DNA from 3 places in the Pseudoalteromonas sp. S4492 genome. Region 1 is predicted to be linked to each of the others. Evidence: predicted binding sites of a transcription regulator. Region 1 holds the regulator's gene; each other region holds the start of a gene.
The links. Region 1 encodes sigma-54, which starts transcription at its own class of promoters, with help from an activator protein. Its sites were predicted from a motif close to GTTGGCACGNNNNTNGNNT; they were not measured.
Positions count from the first base shown of each region.

Region 2: the regulator sigma-54 is predicted to act here: its motif matches at 2,801-2,819, upstream of CWC28_RS00135 (DUF1328 domain-containing protein).
Region 3: the regulator sigma-54 is predicted to act here: its motif matches at 3,051-3,069, upstream of CWC28_RS15015 (EF-hand domain-containing protein).

Region 1 is NZ_PNCP01000019.1:91,608-98,008, reverse strand. Features, by position in the region: gene kdsC (3-deoxy-manno-octulosonate-8-phosphatase KdsC) at 1-262, shown strand, start outside; gene lptC (LPS export ABC transporter periplasmic protein LptC) at 259-813, shown strand; gene lptA (lipopolysaccharide transport periplasmic protein LptA) at 803-1,324, shown strand; gene lptB (LPS export ABC transporter ATP-binding protein) at 1,321-2,046, shown strand; gene CWC28_RS05965 (RNA polymerase factor sigma-54) at 2,162-3,658, shown strand; gene hpf (ribosome hibernation promoting factor) at 3,686-3,973, shown strand; gene ptsN (PTS IIA-like nitrogen regulatory protein PtsN) at 3,977-4,429, shown strand; gene rapZ (RNase adapter RapZ) at 4,430-5,275, shown strand; gene CWC28_RS05945 (HPr family phosphocarrier protein) at 5,289-5,561, shown strand; gene mgtE (magnesium transporter) at 5,773-6,401, shown strand, end outside.
Region 2 is NZ_PNCP01000001.1:20,205-26,605, reverse strand. Features, by position in the region: gene CWC28_RS00160 (aspartate kinase) at 1-5, shown strand, start outside; gene csrA (carbon storage regulator CsrA) at 99-290, shown strand; gene CWC28_RS00150 (YcxB family protein) at 318-785, opposite strand; gene CWC28_RS00145 (hypothetical protein) at 910-1,833, shown strand; gene CWC28_RS00140 (hypothetical protein) at 2,338-2,529, opposite strand; gene CWC28_RS00135 (DUF1328 domain-containing protein) at 2,581-2,754, opposite strand; gene CWC28_RS00130 (OadG family protein) at 3,289-3,537, shown strand; gene oadA (sodium-extruding oxaloacetate decarboxylase subunit alpha) at 3,553-5,325, shown strand; gene CWC28_RS00120 (sodium ion-translocating decarboxylase subunit beta) at 5,336-6,401, shown strand, end outside.
Region 3 is NZ_PNCP01000044.1:11,670-18,070, reverse strand. Features, by position in the region: gene CWC28_RS15030 (YigZ family protein) at 1-441, shown strand, start outside; gene CWC28_RS15025 (TrkH family potassium uptake protein) at 537-1,988, shown strand; gene CWC28_RS15020 (flagellar brake domain-containing protein) at 2,027-2,683, shown strand; gene CWC28_RS15015 (EF-hand domain-containing protein) at 3,152-3,361, shown strand; gene CWC28_RS15010 (EF-hand domain-containing protein) at 3,429-3,641, shown strand; gene CWC28_RS15005 (EF-hand domain-containing protein) at 3,782-3,997, shown strand; gene CWC28_RS15000 (EF-hand domain-containing protein) at 4,085-4,303, shown strand; gene trkA (Trk system potassium transporter TrkA) at 4,374-5,750, opposite strand; gene rsmB (16S rRNA (cytosine(967)-C(5))-methyltransferase RsmB) at 5,763-6,401, opposite strand, start outside.

The DNA of each region.
Region 1 (6,401 bases):
GCTGATTGCTTATCAAGAGTTAAAAGATAAACTGGCGCTGACAGATGAACAAATTGCCTATATTGGTGATGATGGTCCAGACTTACCAGTAATGGAAAAAGTGGGGTTTGCTGTTGCTGTAAACGATGCACACCCGCTTATTAAAAAGCTGGCTCATTACACCACGTTATTACCGGGTGGCTTTGGAGCCGTGCGTGAATTAACTGATTTACTGATGTTAGAAAACGGCAAGCCGTTAACTAGCGATGGAACCAGCGCATGAATATAGCCCGTATTTTACTGAGTATTGTTTTTGTTTGTTGCATGGTGTGGTTATGGTACCCGTACTTTAATCAATCAACAGACGCAATAAGTAGTGAAGACGAGATCATAGCATCGCCTGATTATACAGCCGTTGCCTTAAAGCAAACTGCGTATGACGAACAAGGCAAAATTAGTCATAAGGTGGCGGCCGCCAAAATGGAGTTGTATCAACAATTAGGGTTTACCTTTTTTGAACAACCAATTTTTACGATTTATGGCGACCAGCAGGTATGGCAAGTAAAAGCCAAAGAAGCCACTTTATACGAAAACGATCAGCTGATTTTTGAAGGGGATGTGGTTGCTAAAAACTTAACCCACAACGGCATGATCGAAGATATTAAAGCTGAAAACATTAATGTCGACATTGATAAAATGACCATGTTTTCTAAGCAACCTGTGACGCTAACAGGACCGAATTTAAAGATTACCGGGAAAGGCTTAAAAGCCGATCTAAAAACCGAAATTGTTGAGTTAACTAACCATACACGAACCATATACTATGACCAATAAACTTAAGAAACTACTCCTGATCCCAAGCTTATTGATCGCGTTTTCAGGCGCGGCTGCTGAGCAAACTGGCGCACAAATTAGCATTAGCTCAGACCGCCAAGTTGGTAAACTAAAAGATGGCGTTGGCATATTCGAAGGTAACGTAGAGATCGTGCATGGTAATCGTCGTATTACAGCTGAGCGTCTTGAAGCACACGGTGGAGACACCGAAGGCACTGTCGAATTAATTATCGCGACAGGTAATCCTGCTTATTTCGAAGAAAAGCAAGCTGATGGCACCGTAATGAGCGCCAGTGCACAAGAAGTACGTTACGATGTTGCGAAACGCTTCTTAACACTCAATGGCGAAGCTGAAGTCACTCAATCGGGTCAAAAAGTAACGGCCAAAAGCATTACCTACGATATGGCTCAACAGCTGATCAGCGCAGAAAAAGACGAAAACTCAACAGATCGCGTACACACGATCCTCGTTCCAGTTGAAAACAAAAAAGATAACAAAGGCCAACCATGAGCACATTAAAAGCAGAGCTTTTAGCTAAGAGCTACAAAGGCCGCCAAGTGGTTAAAAATGTAGGCCTTGAAGTTGAAGCTGGCAGCATTGTTGGTTTACTTGGTCCAAATGGCGCAGGTAAAACGACAACCTTCTATATGATTGTAGGCTTAGTACCTAGCGACAAAGGTAAAATCAGCATTGATGATAACGACATTACGCTTTTACCAATGCATAGCCGCGCACGTTTAGGTATTGGTTATCTGCCGCAAGAGTCGTCAATTTTTAGAAAGTTGACGGTTTATCAAAACTTGATGGCAATTTTAGAAACCCGTAAAGATCTAAATAAAACCACCCGCGAAGAAACGCTAAACAGCTTACTCGACGAATTTAGCATTCAACATATCCGTGACAGCCAAGGTATGGCGCTGTCAGGTGGCGAACGTCGCCGCGTTGAAATTGCTCGCGCATTAGCCGCAAATCCTAAATTTATCCTTTTAGATGAGCCTTTTGCTGGTGTTGATCCAATTTCAGTGTTAGATATAAAGAAAATTATTGAGCACCTAAAAAACCGCGGTATTGGGGTACTCATTACTGACCATAATGTTAGAGAAACCCTTGATGTTTGTGAAAAAGCCTACATTGTTTCTCATGGGGAGCTAATTGCATCAGGCACACCTGAGCACGTATTAGCTGACCAAACTGTACGTGATGTATATCTAGGCGAGCAATTCAGGCTGTAACCATTACGCCACCGACTAGAGCATCTGCTAGACTTATAACAATGACAATAAATCGATAATTTTTTAACTGTCACAGCACAGTCATCGATAACTTAAAAAGGATTGTTAGGGATACATGAGGCAATCATTACAGCTGCGCATGGGCCAGCAACTTACAATGACTCCACAACTGCAACAAGCGATTCGTTTGTTGCAGCTCAGTACATTGGATCTCCAGCAAGAAATTCAAGAAGCGCTTGATAGTAATCCCCTACTTGAAGTGGAAGAGGCTGATTACAACGAAGAAAGTATCGGTAAGAATGAGCAAAAAGCTGAATCTGACGATATGCAACTAAGCGCGTCTGCAGAAGAAGCACCTAGCGAATACGAGCAAGAAAGCAGTGACGCCCTCAATAAAGACACCGTAAGTGATGACTTAGCAATGGACGTCACGTGGGACGAGTACATGAGTGCTGCCCCATCAACATCATCAGGACCTATGCCTGAAGATGAGTCTATTTACCAAGGCGCATCAACTGAAACCCTACAAGAATACCTAATGTGGCAATTACAGCTCACGCCATTTAGCCCAACTGACGAAGCGATTGCCGTAGCCATAGTAGAAGCCATAGACGACTCAGGTATTTTAACGATCAGCTGTGAAGATATTGTCGAAAGCTTTAATCAAAATAACGATGAAGAAGAAATCGAACTTGATGAAGTTGAAGCGGTCTTAAAAAGAATACAATTATTCGATCCTGTTGGTATTGGCGCGCGCAGTTTACAAGAATGCCTGTGTATTCAGCTTCGTCAATTTGACGCTAGCACACCATATTTAGCTGAAACTAAAATGGTTTTATCTGAGCATATCGAATTATTAGCGAGTCGCGACTATCGCACTTTGATGAAAAAGACTAAGCTTAAAGAAAATGAGCTTAAAGAAGTGATGACGCTTATTCACAGCTTAAATCCTAAGCCTGCGGATAGCATAGTACGCGAAGAGTCTGAGTACGTTATACCTGATGTATCAGTGAAAAAAGTAAAAGGTCGCTGGGTGGTTGAGTTAAACCCAGATTGTATGCCAAAGATTAGAGTAAACAGCCAATATGCGGCTATGTCTCGCTCAGTAAAATCGAGTAGCGACAGCCAATTTATTCGCTCTCACTTACAAGAAGCAAAGTGGTTTATTAAGAGCTTAGAAAGCCGTAACGATACGTTATTAAAAGTAACCAACTGTATCGTTCAACAACAACAAGCTTTCTTTGAGCACGGCCCTGAAGCGATGAAGCCGATGGTGCTAAATGATGTTGCTGAAATGGTCGAAATGCATGAATCGACAATTTCACGTGTAACAACGCAAAAATATATGCATACCCCGAGGGGTATTTTTGAGTTGAAATATTTCTTCTCAAGCCATGTCAGCACCGAAAATGGTGGTGAGTGTTCTTCTACGGCAATACGCGCTTTAATCAAGAAGTTAGTGGCCGCAGAAAACTCAGCTAAACCATTGAGTGATAGTAAAATTGCAGATATATTGGCTGAGCAAGGAATTAAAGTAGCTAGACGTACAATTGCAAAATATCGTGAGTCTCTAGCAATACCTCCGTCTAATCAGCGCAAGAGTTTGATTTAGACGTTTTACATAGAAGGAAAAATGCTTATGCAACTAAATTTAACTGGTCGTCATGTAGAAATCACTGATTCATTAAGAGACTATGTAAACACCAAGTTTGCGAAACTAGAAAGGCATTTTGACCATATAAATAATGTTCATGTCATTCTAGATGTAGAAAAATTAAGCCAAAAAGCAGAAGCAACTTTACATGTAAACGGAGGCGAATTGTTCGCTTCTACAGAACATCAAGATATGTACGCAGCCATTGACTCACTGATCGATAAGCTTGATCGCCAAGTCATTAAACACAAAGAGAAATTAGCTCGACATTAAATTATGAAACTAAGTTCACTTACTAACCAGGACTGCAGCAAAGCTGCGGTCCTTTTTAATAGCAAAAAAAGAATTCTTGAATATATCAGCGAACTGGCCCACCAGCAGCTTCCTCATTTATCGCAACAAGATATCCTAGATGCTTTGCTCAACCGAGAAAAACTAGGCAGCACCGGCATCGGTCGCGGTATTGCTATTCCCCATGGTCGAATGAGCGGTGCCGATGAACCCCATGCGTTTATCATAGTGAGTGAATCACCCATCAATTTTGATGCTATTGATAACCGCCCGGTTGATATATTTGTGGCACTCATCGTACCAGATGGTGACTGTCAGCTTCACCTAAAGACCTTATCAACAATTGCTGATAGACTTAAAGATAAAGAATTTTGTAAACAGTTACGCAGTGCTACAACCGATCAGCAACTGTTTCAGGTCATATCAGCAGAGGCATAAATGGAATTAATCATTATCAGCGGTCGCTCAGGCTCAGGTAAATCGGTCGCTTTACGAGTACTTGAAGACTTAGGCTATTATTGCGTTGATAATATTCCAGTGAATTTGCTGCCTTCACTCGTACGTAGCGTATCTGATAATTACGATAAAATAGCAGTCAGTATCGACGTACGTAACTTACCGAAAGAGCAGCAAGAATTTAATGATATTCTTGAATACCTACCAGGGTTTGCAAACCCAACGCTATTTTACTTAGATAGTGATGATCAAACCCTGATAAAGCGCTTTTCAGAAACACGCCGCTTACATCCATTATCGATTGATTCTTTGCCACTCGATCTTGCTATTAAACAAGAAAAAATATTGCTCGATGTGCTGATCACCCGCGCTGATTTTATGATTGACACCACCGATTTGAGTGTTCATCAGTTAGCTGAATCAATTCGCGAAAAGATCTTAGGTAAAAAAGATAAAAAGCTGATTATTACTTTTATGTCGTTTGGCTTTAAGCACGGTATACCAAAAGAAGCTGACTACGTATTTGATGCACGCTTTTTACCTAATCCACACTGGGAGCCAGATTTAAAGCCGCTAACAGGCCTTGATCAACCAGTAAAAGATTATCTTGCGAGCCACAGCATAGTGCAAAAGTTCACATGGCAAATACAGACCTTTGTGCAAACATGGTTGCCACATTTAGAGCGCAATAACCGCAGTTACCTAACTATTGCAATTGGTTGTACCGGTGGCCAACACCGCTCTGTTTATTTAGCGCAAACAATTGGTGAAAGCTTTGCGAAAAGCCATGCCAATGTAAAAATTCGTCACCGTGAACAAGACATTTAATTAGGCACCTAGAATGCACGCTGAAGATACTTTTTTAATTCAAAATAAACTTGGTTTACATGCTCGTGCTGCCACTGTTTTGGCGCAATTAGCGCTGCAATTTGATGCCAAAATTACCCTTTATCAAGACGATAAAGAAGCCGAAGGCGACAGCGTGTTAGCGTTAATGCTACTTGAAAGCAGCCAAGGTAAAGAAGTTCGCGTTGTATGCGAAGGCCCGGATGCTGATGCCGCATTAACGGCAATTGGCGAATTAATTGCGCAACGCTTTCACGAGCAAGAATAGCATTTGCTAAGCCTTCGGGGTTTACGGTAAACTTAATTCGGATATTTAAAATTCCCTTTAAATATCCTACTTTTATATCGCTCGCTTCTCTAAATTACAAAACTCTTAATAAATTTATCGCAGTGCGACGATATCTCTGCAAATACACCACAAAGCAACTATGCTGTATTTGCTTAGCCTATTTAAACTTTTTTCAGTTGTAAGGACGCCAATGCCAGAAGCCTTTGAACAAGATTACCCACTACAACAACTCAAACAAGTGACCAAGTCACTCAATAGTGGTCAATTTGTTCAAGTGCGCGGTATGTTAGCTAAAACGGCGCCTTGTGATACAGCCCTTTTACTTGAATCTTCTCCTCATAAAATTCGTCGTATGCTTTGGCAACTGGTTGACCCAGATGTCCGCGGTGATGTTCTAGAAGAACTGTCTGAAGATGTACGTCTTGGCATTATTGCCCAGATGGAGCCTGAGCACATCGCTGCAGCCACAGAAGACATGGACGACGATGACTTAGGTGAAGTCCTACGTAGTCTTCCTGATACCGTATATCAAGACGTTGTCAGTGCCATGGACTCGCAAGATAGAGAGAGAGCAACGCAAGCACTTTCTTATCAAGAGCGCTCAGCCGGTGCCTTGATGAACAGCGATACGGTAACCATTCGTCCAGATGTTACCCTCGATGTAGTATTACGCTATTTACGCTTAAGGGGCGAATTACCAGAGGGCACTGATGATCTGTACGTGGTAGATAAGCATAATTGCTTTTTAGGGGCGCTCTCGTTAACCACCCTACTCACTAATTCATCCGATAAAGTTGTCAGAGACTTAATGGATGAAGA
Region 2 (6,401 bases), on a different contig from region 1:
AATAAGATCTAGAGTTTTTACTTACTTTTAAGTCTAGATTTCATTAGAATGTTTTTGACGCGGAATCTTTTAATTTTTTGGAACATGGGAGCAATAGAATGCTAATACTAACTCGTAGAGTAGGTGAAACCCTTATGATCGGTGACGAAGTAACAGTTACTGTTCTTGGTGTTAAAGGAAATCAAGTTCGCATTGGTGTAAATGCACCGAAAGATGTATCAGTACATCGTGAAGAAATCTACATGCGAATCCAAGCAGAGAAATCTAACCCAAATCCGGGCAACGTTTAATCAGCGACAGATATTTTTAAGAGCCACTCACTGAGTGGCTCTTTTATTTAGTTCAGCTGTAATTTCATCATTTAGCGCTTGTTTAGAAATATATTGCATACCGCGCTGCGCTTTTAAAATAAAACCTCGCTCAGTTTCAATAATCTCACTAATCTGTTGCCAGCTTAATTGGTAACTTTTATGCGGGTTTTCGGCCTTCACCCCTTCATCATCAAACACGATAGTCACTTCGCTACCTGATGCTCGACTCATCATTTGTCTTGCGACCCACCATGGCCGCTTGTAATAAAACGATAAGCACTCAACGACAGCAAGCATAATCATAAAGCTGCCCAGATAATGATTCTCTAATTGATAAAAAGCTAATAAGCCTAAGGTTATTAACAATACCAACAGCGGGTATTTAGGCTTAGCTTGTGATGAATAAGGTAGAGACTCATCAAAGCATTCGTAATAATACGGTTTATCTAATGTGTAAGTTGTACTTAATGTCATTCGGGGACTCACTTAATCGACTGGCAGCAGTTTAACATTGATAGAAAAAAACTGCCGCAGTTGGTTTTCATTTAGTTGTCATTATGAGAGCTTAAGGTATCTGTATTTTTTAGGTGTAAGTTGTATGTTTGTTAGTTCAATGTCATTAGCACTAGCAATGACCACAAATACTTTTTTAGTTATGGGCGATATGCCATACACCCCGATTGATGAAATTAATCTCGCCAAAGATGGAAAAATTACTAAAGCAATCGCAGCAACACCCCATGGCTTTTTAATGCACCTTGGTGATATGAAATCGGGAGCACTTGCTTGCACCAATAAGCTTTTGCAAACCAATAAAGCGTTATTAACATCGCTGACTACAGAGCCTTTTATTTACACCCCAGGTGATAATGAATGGACCGATTGCGATCGAGAAAAGCTATCGGTGCGTTTTGATGAGCTTGAACGGCTAAGCTTTGTTAAAGGCTTGATGTTCGACGATGCTTATACAAAAAATGCACAGCAACTACAGGGTTATGCCACACAGGCTGAAATGCTAGAAAATGCTCGTTGGCAGTTTGATGACATTGAATTTCGTACTTTGCATATACCGGGCACTTTTAACGGCCGCTCGCAAATTTTAAAAAGTGACAAAAACGCAGCACTTGATGCCGCTGACAAACGTGATAAGTACAACTTAACTTGGTTAAAGCAAGCACTTGTTCATCAGGATGCTAAGGCCTATGTGTTTGGCTTTCAAGCTGACATTTACCATCCAACCAGTAAACCCGCTTGCAGCGAATCACAGCGCAGCGATTGTGATGCCTTTAAAGTGTACCGTGATGCTATCAGCGACTTCGCAAAGCACACCACAAAGCCTGTGCTCGTGATGCATGGCGATACCGGCCCATATTGTCAGCAGCAGCTAGCGAGTAACTTAACGCGCTTAAATGTCCCCGGTGATTTTGCCGTTAGCGATGTAGCTAAGGTGAGTTTTAATGACGGCCAGTGGCATATAGCGAGTGTAACGACAAACGAGCCCCTCACTAAGGTTTGTGAGTAATAACGTAGGTTAGAGCGGAGCGAAACCCAACAAGTTAGCGAGTTTCTAGGGAAATGAGCCATCAGCTTTCAGCCGTCAGCTATCAGATTAAAAAAGAGCCGGTAGGTTGGTTAGAGCGGAGCGAAACCCAACAAGTTAACGAGTTTCTAGGGAGAGGAGCTATTAGCTTTCAGCCGTCAGATAAAACAAATAAGTTAGCGAGTTTCAAGGGGAAAGAGTAAAGGTAGCGAGCTTGAGGTAGCAGCGGTTTAACCACGCGTAGGCGTGAAATTTATTTCGCGCGATGTTTCTTAAATCTACGTGACGTAGGGTAGAGCGGAGCGAAACCCAACAAGTTAGCGAGTTTCTAGGGGAAAGGGTAAAGTTAGCAAGCTACTTGACACAAGCAGCTTGCAGCCTAAAGTCGCTAACTCGCTAACTCGCTAACTCGCTAACTCGCTAACTCGCTAACTCGCATACACAAAAAAGCGGCACTTTGCCGCTTTTCTTAATTAAGGTGTGTTATTAGCAGTTAGTTTCTTTTGCGTTAACACCTTCTTTTACTTCTTCACATGCATCTTCAACTGCATTTTGTGTATCAGTAATTGCTTCGTCAATACGTTCGCCAGCTTCTTCAGCGGTGTTGTCTTCACAACCCATAATAAATAAACCTGAAAATAGGGCGATAGTTGCGGCTTTTAAAGTTGAATTTTTCATAATGAAATTCCTTGTAAATTTAAAATAAAGTAAGTGGTTATCTGCTTTTAACTACTTAGGGACACTGCCTCTAAGTGCTCCTGATACCAGCGAAATAACAAGTAATACTAAAAATATAAAAAAGATAATCTTAGCGATGCCTGCAGCGGCTCCTGCGATACCGCCAAAACCTAACACTGCTGCGATTAACGCGATAACTAAAAAAGTAATTGTCCAGCGTAACATAGTGGTCTCCTTGGCTATTTAAATTTTCTTAAGTTCGATGTAACTAAAGCGAGTTCTGTGCCAGAAGGTTTATTTCTTAAATTTCAGTTGCTTATGTGTTTTTGTTGTAATTGGCAGGGTTCATCATTTGGTAACTTTTACGAGTAAGCATGTAACTTATTCATAGTGATATTTTTTCATATTGAGCTGCATGAGAAAAATGAAAGAAAGCACTAAAAATGGTAAGACCAATTTAACTTTGTTTTGTGTGGTTAGCTCTAACGCCTTGTTGTGTGTGGTTTTTAGTCATTTTGTTGCTATTAATTAATAGTTCAGCATATAACGCTTGGCTATATTGACTATTTATATCATCTATAACGGGGCTTTAAATGCGTGAATAGTGGGGTGTTAATTATATGTGTGTCATGTTATTTTAAATTTAATTGGTTTTACCAATTTACAATAGTGCTATGCAAATTGATTTTCTTTGTTATCATTGGTGCATAATTATTTAACAAAAATGACTTTTTATTATAAGTAAGCGAGGGGAGTCGTATGGATATAGGTGGATTACTCACCACTGCGGCCAGTTTGATGGTGACAGGCATGGTTGGCGTGTTTGTTTTTCTGAGCATTTTGATTTCTGCGGTGATCTTAATGTCGAAAGTCGTGGGTCGATTCGACGATCCTGCAACTGCAGAACCTACGCGAACAGCAAAAATTCAACCTCAACAGGGTGTGCCACAGGCACATATTGCAGCTATCAGCGCTGCAATTGCTCAATTTCGAAATAAACAAAAATAACGGGGCAGCTCAAACATGGCTAAATTAAAACTAACCGAATTAGTATTGCGTGACGCACACCAGTCTCTTTTGGCAACGCGTATGCGCTTAGACGACATGTTACCCATGGCAGAAAAACTCGATAATGCGGGTTATTGGTCTATTGAATCATGGGGTGGTGCAACGTTTGACTCGTGTATCCGTTATTTAGGTGAAGATCCTTGGCAACGTATTCGCGAGCTAAAAGCTGCAATGCCAAACACTAAGCAGCAAATGTTACTGCGCGGGCAAAACCTTTTAGGCTACCGCCATTATGCTGATGATGTAGTCGAAAAGTTTGTTGAGCGAGCTCATAAAAACGGTGTTGATGTATTCCGTATTTTCGATGCGATGAACGATGTACGTAACCTTGAAACCGCGATTAAAGCAGCGGTAAAAGTAGGTGCACACGCTCAAGGTACAATTTCATACACAGTAAGCCCAGTGCATACACTTGATATGTGGCTGAAACTTGCTAAGCAACTAGAAGATCTTGGTTGCCATTCAATTTGTATCAAAGATATGGCGGGTTTACTTAAGCCATACGATTGTGAGCAGTTGATCAAAGGCTTAAAAGAAACCGTGTCTATTCCTATTGCGATGCAATGCCATGCGACCACAGGTTTAAGCACTGCAACATACCAAAAAGCAATCGATGCGGGTATCGATATGCTTGATACAGCTATTTCGTCAATGAGTATGACTTATGGTCATAGCGCCACAGAAACCATAGTTTCAATTGTTGAAGGCACAGAGCGAGATACTGGTCTTGATTTAAACCAATTGGAAGAAATTGCTGCTTATTTCCGTGATGTTCGTAAAAAGTATGCCGCTTTTGAAGGTAGCCTTAAAGGCGTTGATGGTCGTATCTTATTAGCCCAAGTACCGGGCGGCATGTTAACTAACATGGAAAACCAGCTTAAAGAGCAAGGTGCAGCTGATAAGCTTGACCAAGTGTTACTTGAGATCCCACGTGTTCGTGAAGATTTAGGTTATATCCCACTTGTTACACCGACCTCACAGATTGTCGGTACTCAAGCAGTACTAAATGTACTAACTGGCGAGCGTTACAAAACCATCACAAAAGAAACAGCGGGTGTGCTGAAAGGTGAATATGGTGCAACACCAGCGCCTATGAATAAAGAGTTGCAAGAGCGAGTACTTGAGGGCGCTGAAGCAATTACGTGCCGCCCTGCTGATAAGCTAGAGCCTGAGCTTGAGAAGCTAGAAGCAGAGTTATTAAGCGAAGCTATAGAGCAAGGCTTAGAGCTTGCTGATGATGTGATTGATGATGTACTTACTTATGCATTGTTCCCACAAATTGGCCTTAAATTTATTAAAAACCGCAACAACCCAGATGCATTTGAAGCAATTCCAACGGGTGAAGTTGCTAAACCTGAAGCAACTCCTGCTGCTTCAAGCCCTGTAAAAGCAGAGCAGTACAGCGTTAAAGTTGATGGTAAAGTTTACGATGTCGTCGTAGCGCAAGGTGGTGAGCTTAAAGAAGTAACCCTAAAAGACAGTGAGTTAATTCCTCAGTCGGCGTCAGCGTCAGCGGGCGAAACACTCAATGCACCGTTGGCAGGTAATATTTTCAAAGTGAAAGTGAAACCAGGTCAAACCGTTAACGAAGGTGATGTGGTTATCATTATGGAAGCGATGAAAATGGAAACTGAAATTCGCGCCGCACACTCAGGTACAGTTGCAGAAGTATTAGTGGCAGAGGGCGACTCTGTTGCCACTGGCGATGCGCTAATCGCGCTGGCATAGGAGACAGAGGATGGATGGTGTTTTAAACCTCTGGCATGCCACGGGTATTGCTAACTTTACTTTTCCGGCATTGATCATGATTGCGGTTGGTTGCTTGCTGCTCTATTTAGCAATCGCCCGTAACTTTGAGCCACTGTTGTTATTACCGATTGGTTTTGGAGCTATTTTAACTAATATTCCAGTAGCTGGGTTATCTGAGCCGGGCGGCCTTTTGTATTACGTGTACCATATTGGGATCGACTCTGGGGTATTCCCACTTTTGATCTTTATGGGAGTAGGGGCGCTGACTGACTTTAGTGCCTTAATCGCTAATCCGCGTATGTTGCTGTTAGGTGCGGCTGCGCAATTTGGTATTTTCGCAACTTTATTTGGTGCAATACTGCTTAACTATATTCCTGGCTTTGAATTTACACTACAAGACGCATCGGCAATTGCCATTATTGGTGGGGCAGATGGTCCAACAGCTATTTTCTTAGCATCTAAGCTAGCACCTGATTTACTGGGGGCGATTGCTGTAGCAGCTTATTCTTATATGGCGCTAGTGCCAATTATTCAGCCGCCAATTATGCGTGCACTAACAACGCAAGAAGAGCGCGAAATTCAAATGCCGCAACTTCGTACCGTATCGAAAAAAGAGAAAATTGTTTTTCCGTTAATGGTGCTTAGTTTAACCATCTTGTTTTTACCTGCAGCAACACCGCTGGTCGGTATGTTCTGCTTAGGTAACTTGATGCGTGAATCGGGCGTGGTTGATCGTTTAAGCAATAGTGCACAAAACGAAATCATCAACATTACCACTATTTTCTTAGGCTTAGCGGTAGGCTCAAAGCTTGCGGCAGATAAGTTCTTAACCGTAGAAACGATTGGTATTTTGGTATTAGGTGCTCTGGCCTTTGCAATTGGAACAGCATCAGGGGTGTTTATGGCGAAGGGCCTAAATAAATTCTCTAAATCGCCAATCAACCCATTAGTAGGTGCAGCGGGTGTATCAGCGGTACCAATGGCCGCACGGGTGGTTAATAAGGTAGGCCTTGAGAGCAACCCGCATAACTTCTTGTTGATGCATGCCATGGGAC
Region 3 (6,401 bases), on a different contig from region 1:
AACCCTGGTGGTAGTCATGTGTATGGTTTTTCTGATGATGGTGAACCCAATGGCACAGCAGGTAAACCCATGCTTAATGTATTAACAGGCTCTGGTATTGGTGAAATAACAGCGGTGGTAACTCGTTATTTTGGCGGTATTAAACTCGGCACTGGTGGGCTTGTGCGGGCTTACGGCGGTAGTTTAAATAATGCCATGCGTGAGCTTAAAACCATTACCAAGGTACCGAGTGTTGAACTGGTAGGTCAAAGTGATTACAGCGCACAGGGTGCAATTGAACAATTATTAAAAAGCCAGTATCAAGTGCTTAATATCGATAAACAGTTTGCAGAGAATATTGCCTGGAAAATTGAGATCGATAGTCGACAAGCCGAGCAAGCTATTCATGATGTTCATGAATTGACTCACGGTGCAGTGAGCCTAAAAGTCAGAAAAGTTTGAAATGTAAAAATAATACATTCCGTTTACTTACAATTAAGCCTGTAAGACAATAAACTGTATTAGCTAAACAATTAATAAGAAAGCGATACGCCTAGATGCAATTTCGTACCATAATAAAAATTCTCGGCCAGCTGGTGGCGTTATTTAGTATCACTATGGTGCCTCCGGCGCTGGTGTCTTTGATCTACAAAGACGGTGGTGGTGTGCCATTCGTTCTCGCTTTTATCTTTAGTGTTGTGATTGGTTTAGCGGCTTATTATCCAAACCGTCATGAGCATGGTGACCTTAAAGCCCGAGAAGGCTTCTTGATTGTGGTCTTGTTCTGGCTGGTACTAGGCACCTTCGCTGCGGTGCCTTTAGTGTTCTTACAAGAGCCTAATCTTTCCTTAGCTGACTCCGTATTTGAGGCCTTTTCAGGGCTTACAACGACAGGGGCTACCGTACTTACGGGCATAGAATATCTACCTAAATCAGTGCTTTTTTATCGCCAGCAATTGCAATGGTTAGGCGGTATGGGGATCATCGTACTCGCGGTCGCGGTACTGCCCATGCTAGGGGTCGGTGGTATGCAGCTATACCGTGCAGAAACGCCTGGTCCGGTTAAAGACTCGAAAATGACGCCGCGTATTGCCGATACCGCAAAGCACCTTTGGTATATCTATGTATCACTTACGATAGCTTGTACGCTTGCGTACTGGGCTGCAGGGATGGATTGGTTTGATGCAATCTGTCATTCATTCTCAACAATTGCGATTGGTGGCTTTTCTACTTACGACGCATCAATGGGGCAGTTTGATAGCCCATTAATTAACTTTATCTGTGTCGTGTTCTTATTAATTGCTGCTATTAACTTTTCGCTTCACTATGCTGCGGTATCGTCGCGCAGTCTTCGTGTTTATTTACGCGACCCTGAATTTAAAGTGTTTTTATTGATTCAATTAGCATTGGTCATTGTTTGTTTTACTGTACTGTCTTCAAATAATATATATGCCGATGGTGATGAGACTCTCGACCAAGCTATGTTCCAAGCGGTATCAATGAGTACCACTGCGGGCTTTGCGACTGACAACTTCTCAGCATGGCCACTGTTCCTACCTATTTTACTTATTTTTTCAAGCTTTATTGGCGGCTGTGCCGGCTCTACCGGTGGTGGTATGAAGGTTGTACGGGTGTTCTTACTTTACTTGCAAGGTATTCGTGAGCTTAATCGTCTTGTGCACCCGAGGGCTATTTACTCAATTAAATTAGGCCGAAAAGCACTCCCAGATAAAGTTGTAGAAGCCGTTTGGGGCTTCTTCTCGGCGTATGCTTTGGTGTTTGTCATTATCATGTTGGCGCTGATGGGCACCGGTATGGATAACATCAGTGCATTCTCGGCAACGGCAGCATGTTTAAATAATTTAGGTCCAGGTTTAGGTGAAGTCGCTGCTCATTACGGGGCGATTTCTGATACGGCAAAATGGCTACTTACTATTGCGATGGTATTTGGTCGTTTAGAAATATTCACCTTATTAGTGTTGTTTACGCCAACCTTCTGGCGAGGCTAACCATAGCAAGGTGATTATCTAGAAGTGGAGGCATTACTGTGCCAAAAACTCAAAAACAACGTAATCTTGAGAAGCTCACCTGTATCCCTGCAGGTAGCTTGGTGGATGTTGAAATTACCACACCAACCGACAGTAAACGCGTAAAAACAGAATTCATAGGATTGATGAATGATCAGTACATCATAATCAATTATCCATCCACAAAGCGTTTAGCGAATGGCAGTGATTTCATCAAAGATGGGGTGATGGTTGTTATACGGGCTGTACTTGAAGCGGGCGGTGGGCAAGTGATTGCTTTTCGTCAGCAAATAAACGCCTTGGCATCGCATCCGCATCGCTTAATATTTCTCGACTTTCCTCAGCAAGTACAGCTGTTTAGTTTGCGTAGTGAAGCGCGTATTCCTACGTTATTCCCGGCAAATTTAGTGATTGCAGAGCAAAAACTGGCTGGGCTAATTAAAGATATTTCACTCACAGGGGTTCAGTTTGATATTAATAGCAATGAGGATTTAAGCGCTTTGAAAGGGCAAAGTGGCCAAATCACACTGAGCAAACGAGAGTTTAATGGCACAGTATGCAGCGTACGCAAAAGAGCGGGTGGTTTTATGCTCGGTGTGCAGCTTGATACCAGTGAAGATGAAATGAAAGCGTTTATGAAAGAGCACCTAATTGACCTTTCAGTATTGGATAGCTAATGCCAATTCGCCATTTTGCAACAAAATGGCTATTTTCCTCGATTTAAACCTATAGATATCAAAATTAATTTATAAGAAAACCAAAATAACCAATTAAATCAATATCTTATTTGTTAAATTAATTTCGATTTTTTTCTTTAAGTTTTGTTGTTCAGATAGAGTTTATTTTCAAATTCCTAATTTCTCTGTTTTTTAATCCAAATAAATCACTATTGTCTCCATTTTATACTTCATAAGTCATTGATTTTAAAAGAAGCGTAAAACCAACCATTGAGCTTGTTGCAAAACAGCAACAAATAAATCGGGCTATTTTCCTGAAAATATCGATTCTTCAACTCAACTATGTGATTTTGTTGTTATTTTTAACTTTGGCATCGAAGTTGAAATAGTCTTAGCGAACACAGAGAAAAACTGATTCAGGAACATATCCTTTATCACAGTTGAGACAACATTGAAGGAATAGTGATTATGAAAACGTTACACAAAACTTTAGCACTTGTAGCTCTTGCAACTTCATCTGCAGCGTTTGCCGCTGACTTTGACACATTGGATGTTAATGGCGATGGCGCAATCAGCAAAAGCGAAGCATCAGTAAGCGAAACGTTAATGAGCCAATTCAAAGAGCTTGATACAGACGGCAACGGTGAGCTGTCTAAACAAGAGTACTCAAAAGCTTAATTTCATTGTAAGGACACACTGAAAAGGACTTCTAACTCAAGACAACACACTTTGAAGGAATGACATTATGAACACAGTAAATAAAACACTAGCACTTATGGCCCTAGTATCTTCATCAGCAGCATTTGCGATGAGTGATTTCGATACCTTAGATGTTGATGGCAATGGTGTTATCAGCCAAAGCGAAGCATCGGTAGATGCAGAGCTTATGAGCAAATTCAGTGAATTAGACACTGACGGTAACGGTGAGTTATCGAAACAAGAATTTTCAAAAGCTTAATGTGATTAAGCAAAACCAGTTTATTTAGCTGATTAGTTCTGAGCTGCCAAAGACAGCCTAAATGGATAAGGGAATCCATGACAAAGGACAACATTGGAAGTGTGATCAGCTAACACTCTTAAAATTGAAGGAATATGATTATGAAAACAGTAAATAAAACATTAGCTTTAATCGCACTTGCATCTTCTTCAGCAGCTTTTGCCGCAACTGATTTTGACACCTTAGACGTAGACGGTAACGGCGTGGTTAGCAAAAGTGAAGCAGCCGTTGACGCAAAAATTATGTCGCAGTTTAAAACATTAGACGTGAATGGTGACGGCGTCCTTACTGAAGCAGAGTTTTCTGAAGCCGAATAACTGAGTTAGTACGTAGTTATACCAATTTCCACTAAACAGGGATCTCAGAAACGGATTTCACTCTTTTCAAATTTTGAGGTAGTTATTATGAAACAGTTAAGCACAACAATTGCAATTTTAGCACTAGCAACATCATCAGCATCCTTTGCACAAGGCGTAAGCTTTGCAACGTTCGATACCGACGGTGATGGTGTGATCAGTAAAGAAGAAGCGTCTGCAAATATGCAGCTTGAAAAGTTATTTCCAGAGCTAGATAGCGATGGTAATGGCGAACTTTCAAAAGAAGAATTCGCTCAAATTCAATAGAATCTTTTAGAAAAGTTAGGTACTTTCACTTCAAGAGTCGTAAAGCAGCTGTCATGGCTGCTTTTTTCGTTTACAAGAAGATAGCACTTACTTGGAATAGTTTTTCTACAACCGTAATATGCTTTTTATCAATCAAGAACATGATGACATGGTCACCCGACTGAATAATGGTATCGTCATGGGCAATCAGTACATCATCGTTACGCACAATTGCACCAATGGTTGTTCCAGCTGGTAGCTTAATATCAGCAATAGCTCGGCCAACAACTTTAGAAGTATGCTCATCACCGTGAGCGACAGCCTCAATGGCTTCTGCTGCGCCCTTACGTAATGAATAAACGTTAACAATGTCACCACGACGTACGTGTGTTAGCAGCGCCGAGATAGTGGCTTGCTGAGGTGAAATAGCAATATCAATTTCACCGCCTTGTACTAGGTCAACATAAGCGCCACGCTGAATAAGCACCATGGTTTTTTGTGCGCCCATACGCTTTGCCAGCATCGCAGACATAATGTTTGCTTCATCGTCGTTAGTCACTGCGATGAATACATCCACTTGTTCAATATGTTCTTCAGATAACAGCTCTTGATCTGAGGCATCGCCACAAAACACAACCGTGTTATCAAGCATTTCAGAGAGCTGTGCTGCGCGCTCTTTATTGCGCTCAAGCAGCTTAACGCTGTGGTTTTTCTCAAGTGAACGCGCAAGGCCTGCACCGATATTACCACCACCCGCAATCATGATCTTTTTGTATGAACGTTCGAGCTTTTGCAGCTCATTCATGACTGCTCGAATATGCTTTGTTGCAGCGATAAAGAACACTTCATCGTCCGCTTCGATAACGGTTGTGCCAAGCGGTTTAATCGCTTTACCTTGACGATAAATAGCCGCTACCCGGGTTTCGACATTCGGGATGTGCTCTTTCAAGGCTGAAAGCGCATAACCCACCAGCAAACCACCGTAATAGGCTTTCACCGCAACCAGCGATAACATACCATCGGCAAATTGTAATACCTGTAAAGCACCCGGATAGTCGATTAAGCGACGAATATACTTAGTTACCAGCGCTTCTGGAGCTATGTAGTGGTCAACAGGTAAGTCATCGTTATGAAATAACTTTTCACGGTACTTTAAGTATTGTTCTGAGCGAATACGGGCAATTTTAGTTGGCGTGTTAAAAATACTATAAGCTACTTGGCAAGCAACCATGTTCACTTCATCTGAACTGGTTACGGCAATAATCATATCGGCGTCTTCTGCGCCTGCGCGACGCAATACATCTGGATGCGCACTGTGGCCAGTAACACCTTGTAAGTCGTACTTATCTTGTAGCTCTCGCAAACGGTTACCGTCGATATCGACAACGGTGATCTCATTTTGCTCACCTACGAGGTTTTCTGCCAGTGTGCCACCAACTTGTCCGGCACCGAGTATGATTATTTTCATAGCTTGTTCTTATTAGTGTTTTTTAACTAGCTTTGCATAATAGAAACCGTCACTTTCACCAGGTAGTAATTGCAGACCAGGTAACGTAGGGGTGTCGTTTTCATGCAAAGGTATGTGTTCAGCACTTGGATTATTGGCAAGAAACTTGGCAACTTGTTGCTGGTTCTCTTGCGGTAATACAGAGCAGGTCGCATAAACTAACGTACCACCTGGCTTAAGTAGAGGCCAGATGCTATTTAGGATATCGCCTTGTAAATTAGCCAGATCTTCAATATCAGATGCACGACGTAACCATTTAATGTCAGGGTGACGACGGATCACGCCAGTAGCTGAACAAGGCACATCAAGCAAGATACGGTCGAATTGCTGCTCATCCCACCAGATATGAGGTTGTGAAGCATCGGCACATTGTAAATCGGCAGCTAAACCAATACGCACTAAGTTTTGTTTAACACGTTCTAGGCGCTCGCTGTCGCTATCAAGTGCTAATACGTCGGCATCGGCAAGCTCTAGGATATGGCACGTTTTACCACCTGGCGCTGCACACGCATCTAAAATGACATCATCATTTTGAGGATCTAAAAAGCGTGCTGCTAATTGTGCCGCTGCATCTTGAACTGAGCAGGCACCGGTATCAAATTCTGGTAATGC